Regions from separate parts of the Methylibium sp. genome, predicted to be linked through region 1. Evidence: predicted binding sites of a transcription regulator. Region 1 holds the regulator's gene; each other region holds the start of a gene.
What was found. The regulator HrcA, encoded in region 1, represses chaperone genes, less so after heat shock. The targets are predictions, from matches to a motif close to TTAGCACTCNNNNNNNNNGAGTGCTAA.
Positions count from the first base shown of each region.

Region 2: rpoH (RNA polymerase sigma factor RpoH) is a predicted target of HrcA. The motif match lies at 3,598-3,624, and genes of this name have one in related genera.
Region 3: ACQY9S_RS14630 (co-chaperone GroES) is a predicted target of HrcA. The motif match lies at 2,515-2,541, and genes of this name have one in related genera.

Region 1 is NZ_OZ257250.1:4,221,750-4,227,149, reverse strand. Features, by position in the region: gene ACQY9S_RS19900 (class I SAM-dependent methyltransferase) at 1-300, opposite strand, end outside; tRNA gene ACQY9S_RS19895 (tRNA-Ile) at 479-555, opposite strand; gene ACQY9S_RS19890 (hemerythrin domain-containing protein) at 724-1,299, shown strand; gene fumC (class II fumarate hydratase) at 1,422-2,816, shown strand; gene hrcA (heat-inducible transcriptional repressor HrcA) at 2,873-3,901, opposite strand; gene ACQY9S_RS19875 (NAD kinase) at 3,988-4,893, shown strand; gene recN (DNA repair protein RecN) at 4,927-5,400, shown strand, end outside.
Region 2 is NZ_OZ257250.1:2,855,768-2,861,167, reverse strand. Features, by position in the region: gene ACQY9S_RS13355 (COX15/CtaA family protein) at 1-900, shown strand, start outside; gene cyoE (heme o synthase) at 921-1,856, shown strand; gene ACQY9S_RS13345 (SCO family protein) at 1,853-2,443, shown strand; gene rpoH (RNA polymerase sigma factor RpoH) at 2,611-3,570, opposite strand; gene ACQY9S_RS13335 (acyl-CoA dehydrogenase) at 3,796-4,971, shown strand; gene ACQY9S_RS13330 (response regulator) at 5,230-5,400, shown strand, end outside.
Region 3 is NZ_OZ257250.1:3,118,273-3,123,672, forward strand. Features, by position in the region: gene ACQY9S_RS14620 (DUF1631 family protein) at 1-225, opposite strand, end outside; gene groL (chaperonin GroEL) at 352-1,998, opposite strand; gene ACQY9S_RS14630 (co-chaperone GroES) at 2,122-2,412, opposite strand; gene ACQY9S_RS14635 (mobilization protein) at 2,629-3,357, opposite strand; gene ACQY9S_RS14640 (SulP family inorganic anion transporter) at 3,728-5,400, shown strand, end outside.

The DNA of each region.
Region 1 (5,400 bases):
GCTCTGCTCCAGCACCTCGCACCCGCTGTGGGCGCGCGCCATCGCTGCGAGCTGCGGCGACCCTTCCAGACCGACGGCGCGATGTCCCAGCGCCTTGAAGGTGTGCAGGTCGCGTCCGGGCCCGCACCCGAAGTCCAGCAGATCGAACGGCGGCGGCACGCGGATGTGCGCCAGGAAGGCGCCGATGTTCTGGCTGACGTCGTGATCGCGCGTGCCTTCCCAGTAGGCCTGGGCGCGCTGGTCGTAGTGCGCCACGGTGCGGGCGGCGATCCGGTGCAGGTCTTCAAGGCTCAGCGTCATGCCGCATCATTCCACGCGGTCGCCGCTGCCCGGTGGATCGGCCTGCCGCAGCGGGTGGCAAGGCTTCGAGCGCACGTTGCCCTTGGCAGATGGTGGACCGCTATGCCAAGTTTGCAACTGAGAATCTGGTGGTCGCTGCGTCTCGGATCGAGACGGTGCGCGGCACCGTTGATCTGACTGGTAGGCCGTGTTGGACTTGAACCAACGACCAAAGGATTATGAGTCCTCTGCTCTAACCAACTGAGCTAACGGCCCCCGCGCGACGCAGTGTAGTGGCTGCTCCGCAGGGCCCCGGCCACTGCGCCGGGAACAGCGGGCCGCAACGGCCTCCGCGGCCATGGCGGCCGTTTGATCCAACGCAATGCACGGCCCCGTCGGGCGACCAGAATCGAACCGACGATCCCGCTGAGACCAGGAGTTGCCATGAACCCGATGCCGGATGCCCTGACCAAGACCGCGCGGCCTGCGCCGCGAAGCGCACCGGAGGACGGCTTCGCGGTGCTCGATGCCTGCCACCGCAGCACGCTGACCGTCGTCGGCGCGCTCGAGGAGCTTGTCGCGACGATCGACCGCGACGGCATCACCCCGGCGGCCCAGGTGTCTGCGGCGGCGATCGCCAACTTCCTTTCGACCACGGCCCGCGCCCACCACGAGGACGAGGAGTTGCATGTCTTTCCGGCGCTGCTGGGCAGCGCCGATGCGGAGCTCGTGCAGACCGTGCTGCGATTGCAGCAGGACCATGGCTGGCTCGAAGAGGACTGGCTCGAGCTCGAGCCCCATGTGCAGGCCATCGCCACCGGCTACGGCTGCTGCGACCTCGACACCCTGCGGCTGGGAACGACGGTCTTCGCTGCGCTGTACCGCGACCACATCGACCTCGAGGAATCGATCGCCTACCCGCAGGCGCGCGCGCAGATCAGCCCGGCCGTCCGGCAGGAGATGGGGCGCGAGATGGCCGCACGCCGCCGCGCCGCCGCGCGCTCGACGGCCGGGCGCTGACCGCACCGGCCGGCGCTCACCAGCGCACGGCCCCATCGCCGGGTGGCGTTCCGCGGCGTTGCCGTGCGCGCCGGGTCATGCACCGCTACCATGGCTTTGGCCTTGGCATCGGGACGCTTGCGATGACGACGACCCCGCGTATCGAACACGACAGCTTCGGCGAGATCGCCGTGCCGGGCGACCGGCTGTGGGGCGCGCAGACGCAGCGCTCGCTGCAGCACTTCGACATCTCCACCGAGCGCATGCCGCGCGAGCTGCTGCTGGCGCTGGCGCTGGTCAAGCGCAGCGCGGCACGGGTCAACCGCCAGCTCGGCGTGCTCGACGCGCGCAAGGCCGAGGCCATCGCGGCGGCGGCCGACGAGGTGATCGCCGGGCAGCATGCGCAGGAGTTTCCGCTGTCTCTGTGGCAGACCGGCTCGGGCACGCAGACCAACATGAACATGAACGAGGTGCTGGCCAACCGCGCCTCGCAGCTGCTGGGCGGCGCGGTGGGCGAGGCGCGGCTGGTGCACCCGAACGACGAGGTGAACCGCGGGCAGTCGTCGAACGACGTGTTCCCCACCGCGATGAGCGTGGCCGCCGTGCAGGCGATCGAGGACACGCTGCTGCCGGCGCTCGCCACGCTGCACGACACGCTGGCGCGCAAGGCGCGCGACTTCGCCGGCATCGTGAAGATCGGCCGCACCCATTTGCAGGACGCCACGCCGCTCAGCCTGGGGCAGGAGGTGTCGGGCTGGGTGGCGCAGCTGGCGCATGGCATCGAACATTTGCGCGCGGCGCTGCCGCACCTGCGCGAGCTGGCGCTCGGCGGCACCGCGGTGGGCACCGGGCTCAACGCCCACCCCGAGTTCGGCACGCGGGTGGCGCAGGAGTTGTCGCGGGCCGCGGGCACTGCCTTCGTGTCGGCACCGAACAAGTTCGAGGCGCTGGCCGCGCACGATGCGCTGGTGCATGCGCACGGCGCGCTGAAGACGCTGGCCGCGTCGCTGGTGAAGATCGCCAACGATGTGCGCTGGCTGGCTTCGGGCCCGCGCTCGGGCCTGGGCGAACTCCGCATCCCCGAGAACGAGCCGGGCAGCTCCATCATGCCGGGCAAGGTGAACCCGACGCAGTGCGAGGCGCTGACGATGGCGTGCTGCCAGGTGCTGGGCAACGACGTGGCGGTCAACGTCGCCGGTGCCTCGGGCAACTTCGAGCTCAACGTCTACAAGCCGGTGATCATCCACAACGTGCTGCAGAGCATCCGGCTGCTGGCCGACGGCGCGCGCAGCTTCGACGAACACTGCGCGCGCGGCATCGAGCCCGACCGCGGCCGCATCACGGAGCTGCTGCGGCGCTCGCTGATGCTGGTGACGGCGCTCAACCCGCACATCGGCTACGACAAGGCGGCGCAGATCGCGAAGAAGGCCCACGCCGAGGGCCTGACGCTGCGCGAGGCGGCCGTCGCCTCGGGCCACCTGACGGCCGAGCAATTCGATGCCTGGGTGCGCCCGGAGCAGATGATCGGCCCGGGCTGAGCGCGCGAGACCCTCACCCCGGCCCTCTCCCGCGGTGCGGGAGAGGGCGCCCGAAGCTACTTCTGGCTCAGTGCCTGCGTGACCAGTCGCGAGGTGATGTCGACGATCTGGATCATGCGGTCGTAGGGCATGCGCGTGGGGCCGATGACGCCGAGCGTGCCGACCACCTTGCCGTCGACCTCGTAGGGCGCCGACACGACCGACAGCTCCTCGAACGGCACGATCTGGCTCTCGCCGCCGATGTAGATGCGCACGCCTTCGGCGCGGCTGCTCACGTCGAGCAGGCGCATCAGCTGGGTCTTCTGCTCGAACAGGTCGAACAGCTTGCGCAGCGAGCCCATGTCGCTGGAGAAGTCGTGCATGGTCAGCAGGTTGCGCTCGCCCGACACGACCACCTGCTCGGTCTCGCCGCCCGCCGCCTCGCTGCCGAACTGCACCGCGGCCTGCATCAGCGAGGCGATCTCGCCGCGCAGCGCGTCGATCTCGGTCTTGAGCCGCTCGCGCACCGCCTCGATCGTGAGACCGCTGTAGTTGGCGTTGATGAAGTTGCTGGCCTCCACCAGCTCCGAGGGGCTGTGGTCGCGCGCGGTGAAGATCACGCGGTTCTGCACGTCGCCGTCGGGCGCCACCAGGATCACCAGCACGCGCCGCTCGCCCAGGCGCATGAACTCGATGTGGTGGAACACACCCGCCTTGCGCGGCGCCGTCACCACGCCGACGAACTGCGACAGGTTGCTCAGCACCTGTGCCGCATGCGCGATCACGCGCTGCGGCTGGTCGGGCTGCAACTGTTCGTGCGCGGCGGCCAGGCCGGGCTCGTTGCGACCCATCTCGAGCGACCGGGCGGTCAGCATGGTGTCGACGAACAGCCGGTAGCCGCGGGCCGTGGGCACGCGCCCGGCGCTGGTGTGCGGGCTGGCGATCAGGCCCAGGTCTTCCAGGTCGGCCATCACGTTGCGGATGGTGGCGGGGCTCAACTCCAGCCCCGAGGCGCGCGACAACGTGCGCGAGCCGACCGGCTGACCATCGGCGATGTAGCGCTCGACCAGCGTCTTCAACAGGGTCCTGGAACGTTCGTCGAGCATGGTGGAAATCATTGTAGGGCGCGGTTTTGCGGGCCCGTCGACGCGGTCGCGTCGCGCGCAAAGGCTGTGGTGTAATTTCTCTCACCATGACGAGCCGTTTCCGTCACGCTGCCCTCGTCGGCAAATACCAGGCGCCGGGCAGTCGCCAGGTGCTCGCGAGCGTGGCCGAGTTCCTGACGAACCAGGGGCTCGAGGTCTCGCTCGAGGCCACCACCGCGATGGCGGTCGGCCTGCCCGACCACGAAGCGCTCGACGCGGCGGCCATCGGCCGGCACTGCGACCTGGCGGTCGTGGTCGGCGGCGACGGCACCATGCTCGCCACCGCACGCCTGCTGGCGCGCTACGGCGTGCCGCTGATCGGCATCAACCAGGGGCGGCTCGGCTTCATGACCGACATCCCGATGGCCCAGTTCCAGGAAACCATCGCGCCGATGATCGCCGGCGACTACGAGGAAGAGCACCGCACCATGCTGGAGGGCTGCGTCAAGCGCCCGTCCGGCGACGGCTTCGAGGTGATCTACGAGAGCTTCGCGGTCAACGACGTGGTGGTCAGCCGCGGCGCCAGCGCCGGCATGGTGGAGCTGCGGGTCGACGTGCAGGACCAGTTCGTCACCAACTTCCGTGCCGACGGGCTGATCATCTCCTCGCCGACCGGCTCGACCGCCTATGCGCTGTCAGCCGGCGGGCCGATCCTGCACCCGGGCATTTCGGGCTGGGTGATGGTGCCGATCGCGCCGCACGCGCTGTCCAACCGCCCGATCGTGCTGCCCGACAACAGCGAGGTGCGCATCGAGATCGTCGCCGGCCGCGACGCCAGCGTGAACTTCGACCACCAGAGCCTCGCCAGCCTGCTGCACGGCGACCGCATCTGCGTGCGCCGCAGCGAGCACCGCGTGCGCGTGCTGCATCCGCGCGGCTGGAGCTTCTACGCCACGCTGCGCCGCAAGCTGCACTGGAACGAAGGCCTGCTGCCCGACGGCACGCCGTCGTGAGCAGTCTCCGGGGCGCTACAGGGTGAGGTCCTCGTGCTGAAGCGCATCGCCCTGCGCGACTTCGTGATCGTGCCCGAGCTCGAGCTCGAGCTGCACGCCGGCTTCACCGCGCTGACCGGCGAGACCGGCGCCGGCAAGTCCATCCTCGTCGATGCACTGCAGCTCGCGCTGGGCCACCGCGGCGACGCCGGCGTGGTGCGCGAAGGCGCGGCGCGCGCCGAGATCAGCGCCGAGTTCGACACCACGGCGTCGCTGCAGCCGTGGCTGGCCGAGGCCGGCTTCGATGCGCAGGACACGCTGCTGCTGCGTCGCACGCTCGACACCCAGGGCAAGAGCCGCGCGTGGGTGAACGGCAGCCCGGCCACCATCGGCCAGCTGCGCGAGCTGGGCGAGCACCTGGTCGACATCCACGGCCAGCATGCCTGGCAAAGCCTGACCCGGCCCGACGCGGTGCGCGGCCTGCTCGACGGCCATGCCGGCCTCGACGCCGCCCCGCTCGCCGCGGCC
Region 2 (5,400 bases), 1.4 Mb from region 1:
ACCGGTCCGGTGACGCACGACAAGGCCTGGGTCGAGATGGTGCACCGTTACCTTGCCACCGCGGTCGGCGTGCTGATCACGGCCTTGGCCCTGCTGAACTGGCAGCAATGGCGACGAGAACGCCATGCGCGAGCCGCAGCGAGGGCCGCGGGCGACGAGGCCGCGCCGCGTGCCTCGCCCTGGTGGGCGAGCGTCACGCTGCTGTGGGTGTGCGTGCAGGGTGCCTTCGGTGCCTTCACCGTGACGCTCAAGCTCTATCCGGCGATCGTGAGCGCGCACCTGCTCGGCGGCCTCGCATTGCTCGCGCTGCTCGCCGTGCAAGCCTGGGGCGTGCCGCGCGCGAGCGGCACGGTGTCGGTGAGCCCCGCGCTGCGGCGGGGGATGCTGGTCGTGTCGCTGCTGGCGGTGGTGCAGATCGCGCTCGGCGCCTGGGTCAGCACCAACTACGCGGTGCTGGCCTGCAGCGATTTCCCGACCTGCCAGGGCCGTTGGTGGCCGGTCATGGACTTCGAGCACGGCTTCTCGATCCTGCGTCCGCTGGGTGCCGGCAAGGATGGTGGCTGGCTGCCGTTCGCCGCCCTGACCGCGATCCACATGGCGCACCGCCTGGGCGCGGTGGCGCTGCTGGCAGCGCTGGCCCTGCTGGCGTGGCATCTCGCCCAGGTGGCGGCGCTGCGGCGCTTCGCGGCGGGCTTCGCCACCGTCGCGTTGTGGCAGCTGGCCAGCGGCATCAGCAATGTGGTGCTCGGCTGGCCGCTGCTCGCGGCCGTTGGTCACACGGGTGGTGCCGCCGCGCTGGTCCTGCTGCTGACGGCACTGGCCCTGCGGACTGCGTCGAGGGCCGGTGTTCCGGCGCCGTCACGCGCCGCTGCGCCGCTCACGGCCAGCAGCGCTTCCTAGCATCCTTGTCCGCCGCCGCCATGTCCGAGACCCTCGTCACTCCCGTCGCCACGCTGCACACCTGGCTGTCGCGCTGGCGCCAGTTCAGCGCACTGACCAAGCCGCGCGTGGTGCAGCTGATCGTGTTCTGCGCCGTCATCGGCATGCTGCTGGCCGTGCCGGGCTGGCCGCCGCTCGCCACCTGGGGCGTGGCCTTGGCGGCCACCGTCGGGATCTGGCTGGTTGCCAGCGCGGCGGCGGCCTTCAACTGCCTCGTCGAGCAGACCATCGATTCGAAGATGAAGCGCACCTCCTGGCGGCCCACCGCCAAGGGCGAACTGAGCAACACGCAGACCCTGAGCTTTGCCGTGCTGCTCTGCGCCGCCGGCATGGCGGTGCTGTGGCTGTGGGTCAACCCGCTGACCATGTGGCTGACCTTCGCGACCTTCGTCGGCTACGCGGTCGTCTATACCGTGCTGCTGAAGCCGGCAACGCCGCAGAACATCGTGATCGGCGGCGCGTCGGGTGCGATGCCACCGGTGCTGGGCTGGGCAGCGATGCGCGGCGAGGTCGGCCCGGAGGCGTTGATGCTGTGCCTGATCATCTTCCTGTGGACGCCGCCGCACTTCTGGGCCTTGGCGCTGTACCGCGCCGAGGACTATGCGCGCGCCGGCCTGCCGATGCTGCCGGTGACGCATGGCAACGACTTCACGCGGCTGCAGATCCTGCTCTACACCTTCGTGCTGTTCGCCGCCACGCTGCTGCCTTTCGTGTACGGCATGAGCGGCTGGATCTACCTGGTCGCGGCTTGCCTGCTCGGGCTCGGCTTCTGCGCCCATGCCTTCAAGCTGTGGCGTGGCTACAGCGAGGCGCTGGCCAAGCGAACTTTCCGCTTTTCGATCTGGCACCTGTCCTTGCTGTTCGCAGCACTGCTGGCCGATCACTACCTGGACCCGCTGCTGTGGGGAATGCCATGATCCGACGCCTTGTCCTTGCTTTCTGTGCGGTGCTTGCGCTACTGGCGGGCTGCGACAAGTCGGCGACGCCGGCGGTGCCCTTCAAGGGCATCGACATCACCGGCGCCGACTACGGGCGCGACTTCGCCATGGGCGACCTCGACGGCCGCCCGCGCAGCCTGGCCGACTTCAAGGGCAAGGCGACGGTCGTCTTCTTTGGGTATACCCAGTGCCCCGATGTCTGCCCGACCACGATGACCGAACTGGCGGCCGTGAAGAAGCAGCTCGGCGCCGATGGCGACAAGCTGCAGGCGGTGTTCATCACCATCGATCCCGAGCGCGACACGCCCGAGATCCTGAAGGCCTACATGGCCAGTTTCGATCCGAGCTTCGTGGCGCTGCGCAGCACGCCGGAGCAGACGCTCGCGCTCGCGAAATCCTTCAAGGCCTTCTTCCGCAAGGTGCCGGGCAAGGAGCCGAACAGCTACACGATGGACCACACGGCTGGCGCCTATGTCTACGATCCCCAGGGTCGGCTGCGGCTGTTCGTGCGCTACGGTCAGCCGGTCGATGCCTGGGTCAGCGACCTGAAGCTGCTGCTGGCCTGAAGACGCGGAGTTGCCAGGTTGCGGACTGGCTGCAGCCATTCCCCGTGGGGTTCCGGCTGGTTTGGGACGGCCCGCGCTCGGCCGAGGGCGGCTGCCCGGCGGCGCGGCGCCATGAAACAAAGCGGCCCGCGGGCCGCTTTGTTTGCAGTACTCGCCGACGCGTCGTGTCAGGCGTACGCGGTCAGTGCCTTGCGCATCTTCTTCATGGCCGCCACCTCGATCTGGCGGATGCGCTCGGCGCTGACGCCGTACTCGGCCGCCAGGTCGTGCAGCGTCATGCCGCCCGAACCGTTGTCATTGACCTTGAGCCAGCGCTCCTCGACGATGCGGCGGCTGCGCGCGTCCAGCACGTCCAGCGCCTGACCGATGCCGTCGCCGGCCAGCGCGTCGCGGCGCTGGGCGTCGAGCACCCGTGTCGGCTCCTGGCTGTCGTCGGCCAGGTAAGCGATCGGCGCGTAGCTTTCCTCGCCGTCGTCGGTCTGCGGCTCCAAGGCCACGTCGCCGCCCGACAGGCGTGTTTCCATCTCGATCACTTCTTCGCGCTTGACCTTGAGCTCGCTGGCGACGATGTCGATCTCGGCGTCGGTCAGGGTGCTGCGGTGCAGGTCGTTGTCGGCGGCGTCGCCCTTGAAGCCCTGCTTCATCGAGCGCAGGTTGAAGAACAGCTTGCGCTGCGCCTTCGTCGTCGCCAGCTTGACCATGCGCCAGTTCCGCAGGACATATTCATGGATCTCGGCCTTGATCCAGTGCAGCGCGTAGCTGACCAGCCGCACGCCCTGGTTCGGGTCGAAGCGCTTGACCGCCTTCATCAGGCCGACATTGCCTTCCTGGATCAGGTCGCCGTGCGGCAACCCGTAGCCCAGGTACTGGCGCGAAACCGACACGACCAGCCGCAGGTGCGACAGCACCAGCCGGCCGGCGGCCTCGAGATCGTGTTCATCGCGCAGTCGCTGGCCCAGCGACTGTTCTTCTTCCTGCGTCAGCATCGGCAGGCGGTTGACGGCCGAGATGTAGGCGCTCAGATCGCCCAGCGAGGGGACGAGCGCCCACGGATCCCGCACGGCCAGCGCCTGGGCGCCGACCGACGAATTCAAGGGCAATGCGGTGTTCATGGCATCGACAGACATCAAGAACCTCCTTTCGTTCCGTCGATATTAGCACTCTGCAAAAAGGAGTGCTAACGACGCTTCCCAACCAGCCGGAGATCGATGAACTCCCTCCTGTATCCCTTCGATGGATGGGTTTAACGATAGTGAACCCACGCTAACAATATAGGGATCGTGTCGGAAATGCGGGCAGCCTGCCAAACAGGGAGGCGCTGGCTAGACTCTGCTCATCATCAGGAGAGCTCCATGGCTGCTGCCTTTCATTGGGAAGACCCGCTGCTGCTGGAAGGGCAGCTCATGCTCGATGAACGCCAGGTGCGCGACGCCGCCCGGGCCTACTGCCAGGACCGCCTGGCGCCGCGGGTGCTCGAGGCCTTCCGTCATGAGAAGACGGACCCGGCCATCTTCCGCGAGATGGGCGAACTCGGCCTGCTCGGCGCGACCCTCCCCGAAGCCTACGGCGGCGCCGGCCTCAACTACGTCTGCTACGGCCTGGTGGCGCGCGAAGTCGAGCGGGTCGATTCCGGCTACCGCTCCATGATGAGCGTGCAGAGTTCGCTGGTGATGGTGCCGATCTTTGAGTTCGGCACCGAGGCCCAGAAGCAGAAATACCTGCCCAAGCTCGCCCGCGGCGAATGGATCGGCTGCTTCGGCCTCACCGAGCCCAACCACGGGTCGGACCCCGGCAGCATGGCCGCACGCGCCCGCACGGTGACGGGTGGCTATGTCCTCAGTGGTGCCAAGATGTGGATCACCAACAGCCCCATCGCCGATGTCTTCGTCGTCTGGGCCAAGGACGACGAAGGCGCGATCCGCGGCTTCATTCTCGACAAGGGCATGAAGGGCCTGGACGCCCCGGCGGTGCATGGCAAGGTCGGCCTGAGGGCCTCCATCACCGGCGAGATCGTCATGGACGAGGTGTTCTGCCCCGAGGAGAACGCCTTCCCCGCGGTGCGCGGCCTCAAGGGCCCGTTCACCTGTCTCAACAACGCCCGCTACGGCATCGCCTGGGGCGCGCTGGGGGCCGCGGAAGATTGTTTCCACCGTGCCCGCCAGTACGTGCTCGACCGCCCGCAGTTCGGCCGCCCGCTGGCGGCCAACCAGCTGATCCAGAAGAAGCTGGCGGACATGCAGACCGAGATTGCACTGGGCCTGCAGGGTTGCCTGCGGCTCGGGCGCATGAAGGACGAAGGCACGGCAGCGGTGGAGATCACCTCGATCATGAAGCGCAACTCCTGCGGCAAGTCGCTGGAGATCGCACGCCTGGCGCGTGACATGATGGGCGGCAACGGCATCAGCGACGAATTCGGCGTGGCCCGCCACCTGGTCAACCTCGAAGTCGTGAACACCTACGAGGGCACGCACGACGTGCATGCGCTCATCCTCGGCCGCGCCATCACCGGCATCCAGGCGTTCTGCTGAACCGGGGTGCGCCGCCACGCCGGCCGGCGGGTCGGCCTTGACGGCGAGGCGGCGACTAGTGCAGCGGCCGGAGTCGGCGCGAGACGGTGTCTCCCTTCAAGCTGGCGTCAGCCCGGCGTCAGTGCCCAGTCGTGCGCAGCAGGGACGATGTCCAACGGTGTGGAAGCGGGCCTGCGCGCTACAGTGCGCAGCATGGTCATCGCTCCCACCGCGAACATGGTTCAGCGTTCCAAGGCGCCTGCGCAAGATCCCTCCGCAATGCACATCCTGCTGGCTGAAGACGACCCGGCGCTGGCCGAGTCGACCGCGCGTGCGCTGCGCTCGCAAGGCTGGGTGGTCGACCACACCCCCCGCGGCGAGCCGGTGCCCGCCTCGGTCAAGACCGACCCCTATGACCTGTTGATCCTCGACATCGGCCTGCTCGGCATC
Region 3 (5,400 bases), 1.1 Mb from region 1:
CCGCGTCGCCAGCAACTCGCCCACCCGGCGGGCCCACAGCGGGTGATTGTGGCACAGCGCCATTTCGGCTTCGTCGCGGGGCCGCACCGGCAGCTCGCGCAGGGCGCTGCGGGTGGTCGGAGCGTGCAAGGCCTGCAAGGCATCGTTTGCCGCCCGGCTCATCCAGCGCGGCACCTCCGCGAGGCAACTGTCCAGGTAGCGCTGCAGCAGCGGCGAGACATCCATGCGGCGATTATCCCGGGCCTCGTCGCGGCCCGGGCATGAAAAAGGGCCGCATTCCTGCGACCCTTGCCTGACTGAACGCTGAGCGAAGCCCAGGCGGCCGGCATCCCGAAGGATGCCGGCCGGACATCACATGTCCATGCCCATGCCGCCCATGCCGCCCATGCCACCCGGCATGCCGCCGCCCTGAGCGTCATCCTTGGGCGACTCGGCGACCATGGCTTCCGTCGTCAGCATCAGCGCGGCCACGGAGGCAGCATTCTGCAGCGCGGTGCGGGTCACCTTGGTCGGGTCCAGGATGCCCATTTCGATCATGTCGCCGTAGGTGCCGTTGGCGGCGTTGTAGCCGTAGTTGCCCTTGCCGGCGAGCACGGCGTTGACCACCACGCTGGCTTCGTCACCGGCGTTGGTGACGATGATGCGCAGCGGCTCTTCGATCGCACGCAGGATCAGCTTGATGCCGGCGTCCTGGTCGGGGTTGTCGCCCTTGATCGCACCGGCGGCCTGCTTGGCACGCAGCAAGGCCACGCCACCACCGGCGACGATGCCTTCTTCCACCGCCGCGCGCGTGGCGTGCAGCGCGTCTTCGACACGCGCCTTCTTTTCCTTCATCTCGACTTCGGTGGCAGCGCCGACCTTGATGACGGCCACGCCGCCGGCCAGCTTGGCCACGCGCTCTTGCAGCTTCTCACGGTCGTAGTCGCTGGTGGCTTCTTCGATCTGCACGCGCACTTGCTTGACGCGCGCTTCGATGTCGCCCGCGGCGCCGGCACCGTCGATCAGGGTGGTGTTTTCCTTGCCCACTTCGACGCGCTTGGCCTGACCCAGGTCGGCCAGCGTGACCTTCTCGAGCGTCAGGCCGACTTCCTCGGCGATGACCTTGCCGCCGGTCAGGATGGCGATGTCTTCCAGCATGGCCTTGCGACGGTCACCGAAGCCCGGCGCCTTGACGGCGACGACCTTCAGGATGCCGCGGATGGTGTTGACCACCAGGGTCGCCAGCGCTTCGCCTTCCACTTCCTCCGCGACGATCAGCAGCGGACGGCCGGACTTGGCCACCTGCTCCAGCGTGGGCAGCAGGTCGCGGATGTTGCTGATCTTCTTGTCGTAGAGCAGCACGAACGGGTTGTCGAGCACCGCGCTCTGCTTCTCCGGGTTGTTGATGAAGTAGGGCGACAGGTAGCCGCGGTCGAACTGCATGCCTTCGACCACATCGAGCTCGCTGTTCAGGCTCTTGCCGTCCTCGACGGTGATCACGCCTTCCTTGCCGACCTTGTCCATCGCCTCGGCGATGATCTTGCCGACTTCATCGTCGCTGTTGGCGGAGATGGTGCCGACCTGCGCAATTTCCTTGCTGGTGGTGGTGGGCTTGGACTGCTTCTTGAGCTGCTCGACCAGGACCAGGACGGCCTTGTCGATGCCGCGCTTGAGGTCCATCGGGTTCATGCCGGCAGCCACGTACTTCATGCCTTCGCGCACGATGGCCTGGGCCAGCACGGTGGCGGTGGTGGTGCCATCGCCGGCGATGTCGCTGGTCTTGGAAGCCACTTCCTTGACCATCTGGGCGCCCATGTTCTGGAGCTTGTCCTTGAGCTCGATTTCCTTGGCCACGGACACACCGTCCTTGGTCACGGTCGGCGCACCGAACGAGCGCTCGAGCACCACGTTGCGGCCCTTCGGACCCAGGGTCACCTTGACCGCATTGGCCAGGATGTTCACGCCCTCGACCATGCGAGCGCGGGCTTCACCGCCGAAAACGACGTCTTTAGCTGCCATTTGTATTCTCCGAAATCTGATTTGCCGGCTCGCGCCGGGGAATTCTTTTGTCTGCGGCCGGCCCTTGGGGCCTTGACTTCGCTACGCGAAGTCAGCCTGCGACGAAAGTAAATCGCGTGCGATTTACTTTTCGACCACGGCGAACAGGTCTTCCTCGCGCATCACCAGCAGTTCGTCGCCATCGACCTTGACGGTCTGGCCGCTGTACTTGCCGAACAGCACGCGGTCGCCGACCTTGCAGTTCAGGGCAATGAAGTCGCCCTTGTCGTTGCGCTTGCCCGGGCCGACGGCCAGCACTTCACCCTGGTCGGGCTTCTCGGCGGCGTTGTCGGGGATCACGATGCCCGAAGCGGTCTTGGTTTCCTGTTCGAGGCGCTTGACGATCACGCGATCGTGCAAAGGACGAAGTTTCATCGCATCTCCTTGATGGGTATCGAATATCTATGGACTTATTTCAAGCAGTTAGCGCAAACTTACATTTGCGCAACCCGAGACGATGACGTCGTCCCCGGCTTGTTAGCACTCAGTCTGCACGAGTGCTAGCGACAGATTATAGGGGTCGTCGCCGGCGTTTCAATAGCGCGGCACCCGGAGCGTGATGAAGGTCCGCTCGGCAGCGGGCCCGACGGGTCAGACCCCTGCCGCCTCGATCTCGCCGAAGGCGTGGTTGAGCCACAACTTGAGGCGCTGCCGCTCCATCAGGCCCAGGCCCGGACCTTCGCTGCCGGGCGAATTGCGCGCCGCCCAGAAGCTGCTGTTGCTGGCGTCGATCTTCTGCACCACCGAGTCATGCAAGCGCTTGAGCGTGATCACGCGGGCGCCCAGCGCCAGCGCGCGGTCCTGCTCGCCGGATTTCTCGAGCTGGCTGAAGTCGTCGCCGCGGAGCTGGTTGCGCACCAGCACGTAGCGCAGGCGCCGCCCGAAGCGGTCGAGCAGGCGCTTGAGCAGGTCGACGGAGTCCTTGCCGGAGTCCATCACGTGCCAGTAGTGGATCGCGACGCCGGACATGTCGGCCAGGTCCAGCACGCCCGACTCGTCCATCCACTTCACCAGCGGCTCGTGCGTCTGCGCCGCCAAGTCGACCAGCACGCGCCGGCCGGGCACCTCAATGGCCGCCTCGACGATGGCATCGAGCGCCTCGTAGCGATCGGCCAGCACCGGCGACGCGTAGCCGGAGTAGAAGCGCATCAGCGAGCCGTGCGAGCGGTCGGTGTCGAAGCCGGTGAACGCAATCTCGTGGTCGATGAGGTACTGCGCCAGCAGCCGCGACACGAGCGATTTGCCGACGCCGCCCTTCTCTCCGCCGATCATGTGGATCCTCGACGTGGTCGCGGTCTCGAGCGTGGGGATCTGCGTCATGCTGCTGTGCTCTCCATGGCGAAAAGCGGGCCGTCGGCCGGCGGGATGCCAGGCTGTATTCGTCCCGCGATGCGAGGCATTGTGCAACGCAGCGCGGCGCGGCAGTCGGCATGCCCCCGCGAAATTGCGCCGCGTCGCCCCCGTTGGCGCGCCGGTCTCAGCGCCCGGCCCGGAAGTCGAGGCGCAGCGAGCCCGGCCCCGGGAACTCGACCGCCACGGCATCGCTGGCGAGTCGCAGGGCCGGCCGGTGCGGCGTGCGGCCAGCAACGCACGGATGACGCCCGGCACGGTGGATCGGAGCGCTCGGCTTGGAGGTTCATGCGGGAGGTGAAATGGAGGCTGTGCGACGCAGCGGCTTCTATCATCCTGCATGACTTCGCCCCCCGCGCCGGCCGCCCTGCCGCTGCTCCGCCGCTGTTTCGGCCCCTGGGTGGCCGAGGTCTCGCGCCACACACTGCGTGCCGACCTGCTGGCCGGGCTGCTGGGCGCCGTGCTGGTGCTGCCGCAGGGCATCGCTTTCGCGACACTGGCCGGGCTGCCGCCGCAGTACGGCCTGGCCACCGCCATCCTGCCCTGCATCGTGGCAGCCTTGTTCGGCTCGAGCCGGCACGTGATGTCGGGGCCGACCAATGCCAACTCGCTGGCACTCGCGGCGATGCTGACGCCGCTGGCCTGGGTCCGCAGCCCCGACTACATCGAACTCGCGCTGACCGTGACGCTGCTGGTCGGCGTGATGCAGACCCTGATCGGCGCGCTGCGCCTGGGCAGCATCGCCAACTTCATCTCGCCGGCCGCCCTGCTCGGCTTCACGACCGGCGCGGCCCTGCTGATCGTGCTGCATGCACTGCCGGACCTGTTCGGCCTGAGCACCGGCGGCCACGTCGGCTCGACGCTGAGCCTGGCGCTAACGCGCCCGCTCGAGGCGGTGCATCCCGGCGCACTCGTCGTGAGCGCGCTCACGCTGGCGGTCACGCTCGCCGCGCGGCAGTGGCGACCGCGCTGGCCGGCACTGCTGCTCGGGCTGGCAGCCGGCACGCTGGGTGCGACGCTGCTGAACGCCGGCCACGACGACGGCACGTTCTGGCACGTCGAGCAGATCGGCGAGCTGCCGCTGCCCTGGCCGCAATGGCACTGGCCGCGCGTCGACGTGGCGCGCTTGCCCGACCTCGTGGGCATCGCCTTCGCACTGACCCTGGTGGCCCTGGCACAGTCGATCTCGATCGCCAAGGCCGTCGCGGCCCGCTCGGGTCAGCGCATCGATGCCAACCGCGAGTTCTTCGGACAGGGCCTGTCGAACCTGGCGGGCGGCCTGAGTTCGGCCTACGTGTCCTGCGGCTCGCTGAACCGCTCGCTGCCGAACTTCGAAGCCGGTGCGCAGACGCCGCTGGCGGCGGTGTTCTCGGCGCTGCTGCTGTTGCTGCTGGTGCTGGCCAGCGCGCCGCTGCTGGCGCTGATCCCGAACGCCGCGATCGCCGCCGTGCTGCTGCCGGTCGCCTGGAGCCTGCTCGACCTGCCGGGCTGGCACCGCCTGGTGCGGCTGGAGCGCAGCGACTTCGCGATCGCCGCGGCGACCGCGGTGGCCACCGTGAGCCTGCGGCTTGAGATTGCCATCCTGCTGGGCAGCATCCTGTCCTTGAGCAGCTACCTGCAGCGCACCGCCCGGCCGGCGATGCGCACGATGGGCTTCGACTCGGTGACGCCGGGCCGGCCCTTCGTCGTGCTCGACGGGCAGGCCGGCGCCCTGCCCGAGTGCCCGCAGCTGAAGTTGCTGCGCATGGAAGGCGCGGTCTACTTCGGCGCCGCGCAACACGTGTCCGACACGCTGCACCACCTGCGCGACGCCGCCGACGCACCCAGGCATCTGCTGGTGATGAGCAAGAGCATGAACTTCATCGACCCGGCCGGTGCCCAGGTCTGGAGCGAGGAGCTGCGAAGCCGCCGCGCCCTCGGCGGCGACCTGTACTTCCACCGCCCGCGTCCGCCGGTGCTGGAACTGTGGGAGCGCGCCGGCTTCCTCGATGTGCTGGGCCGCGACCACATCTT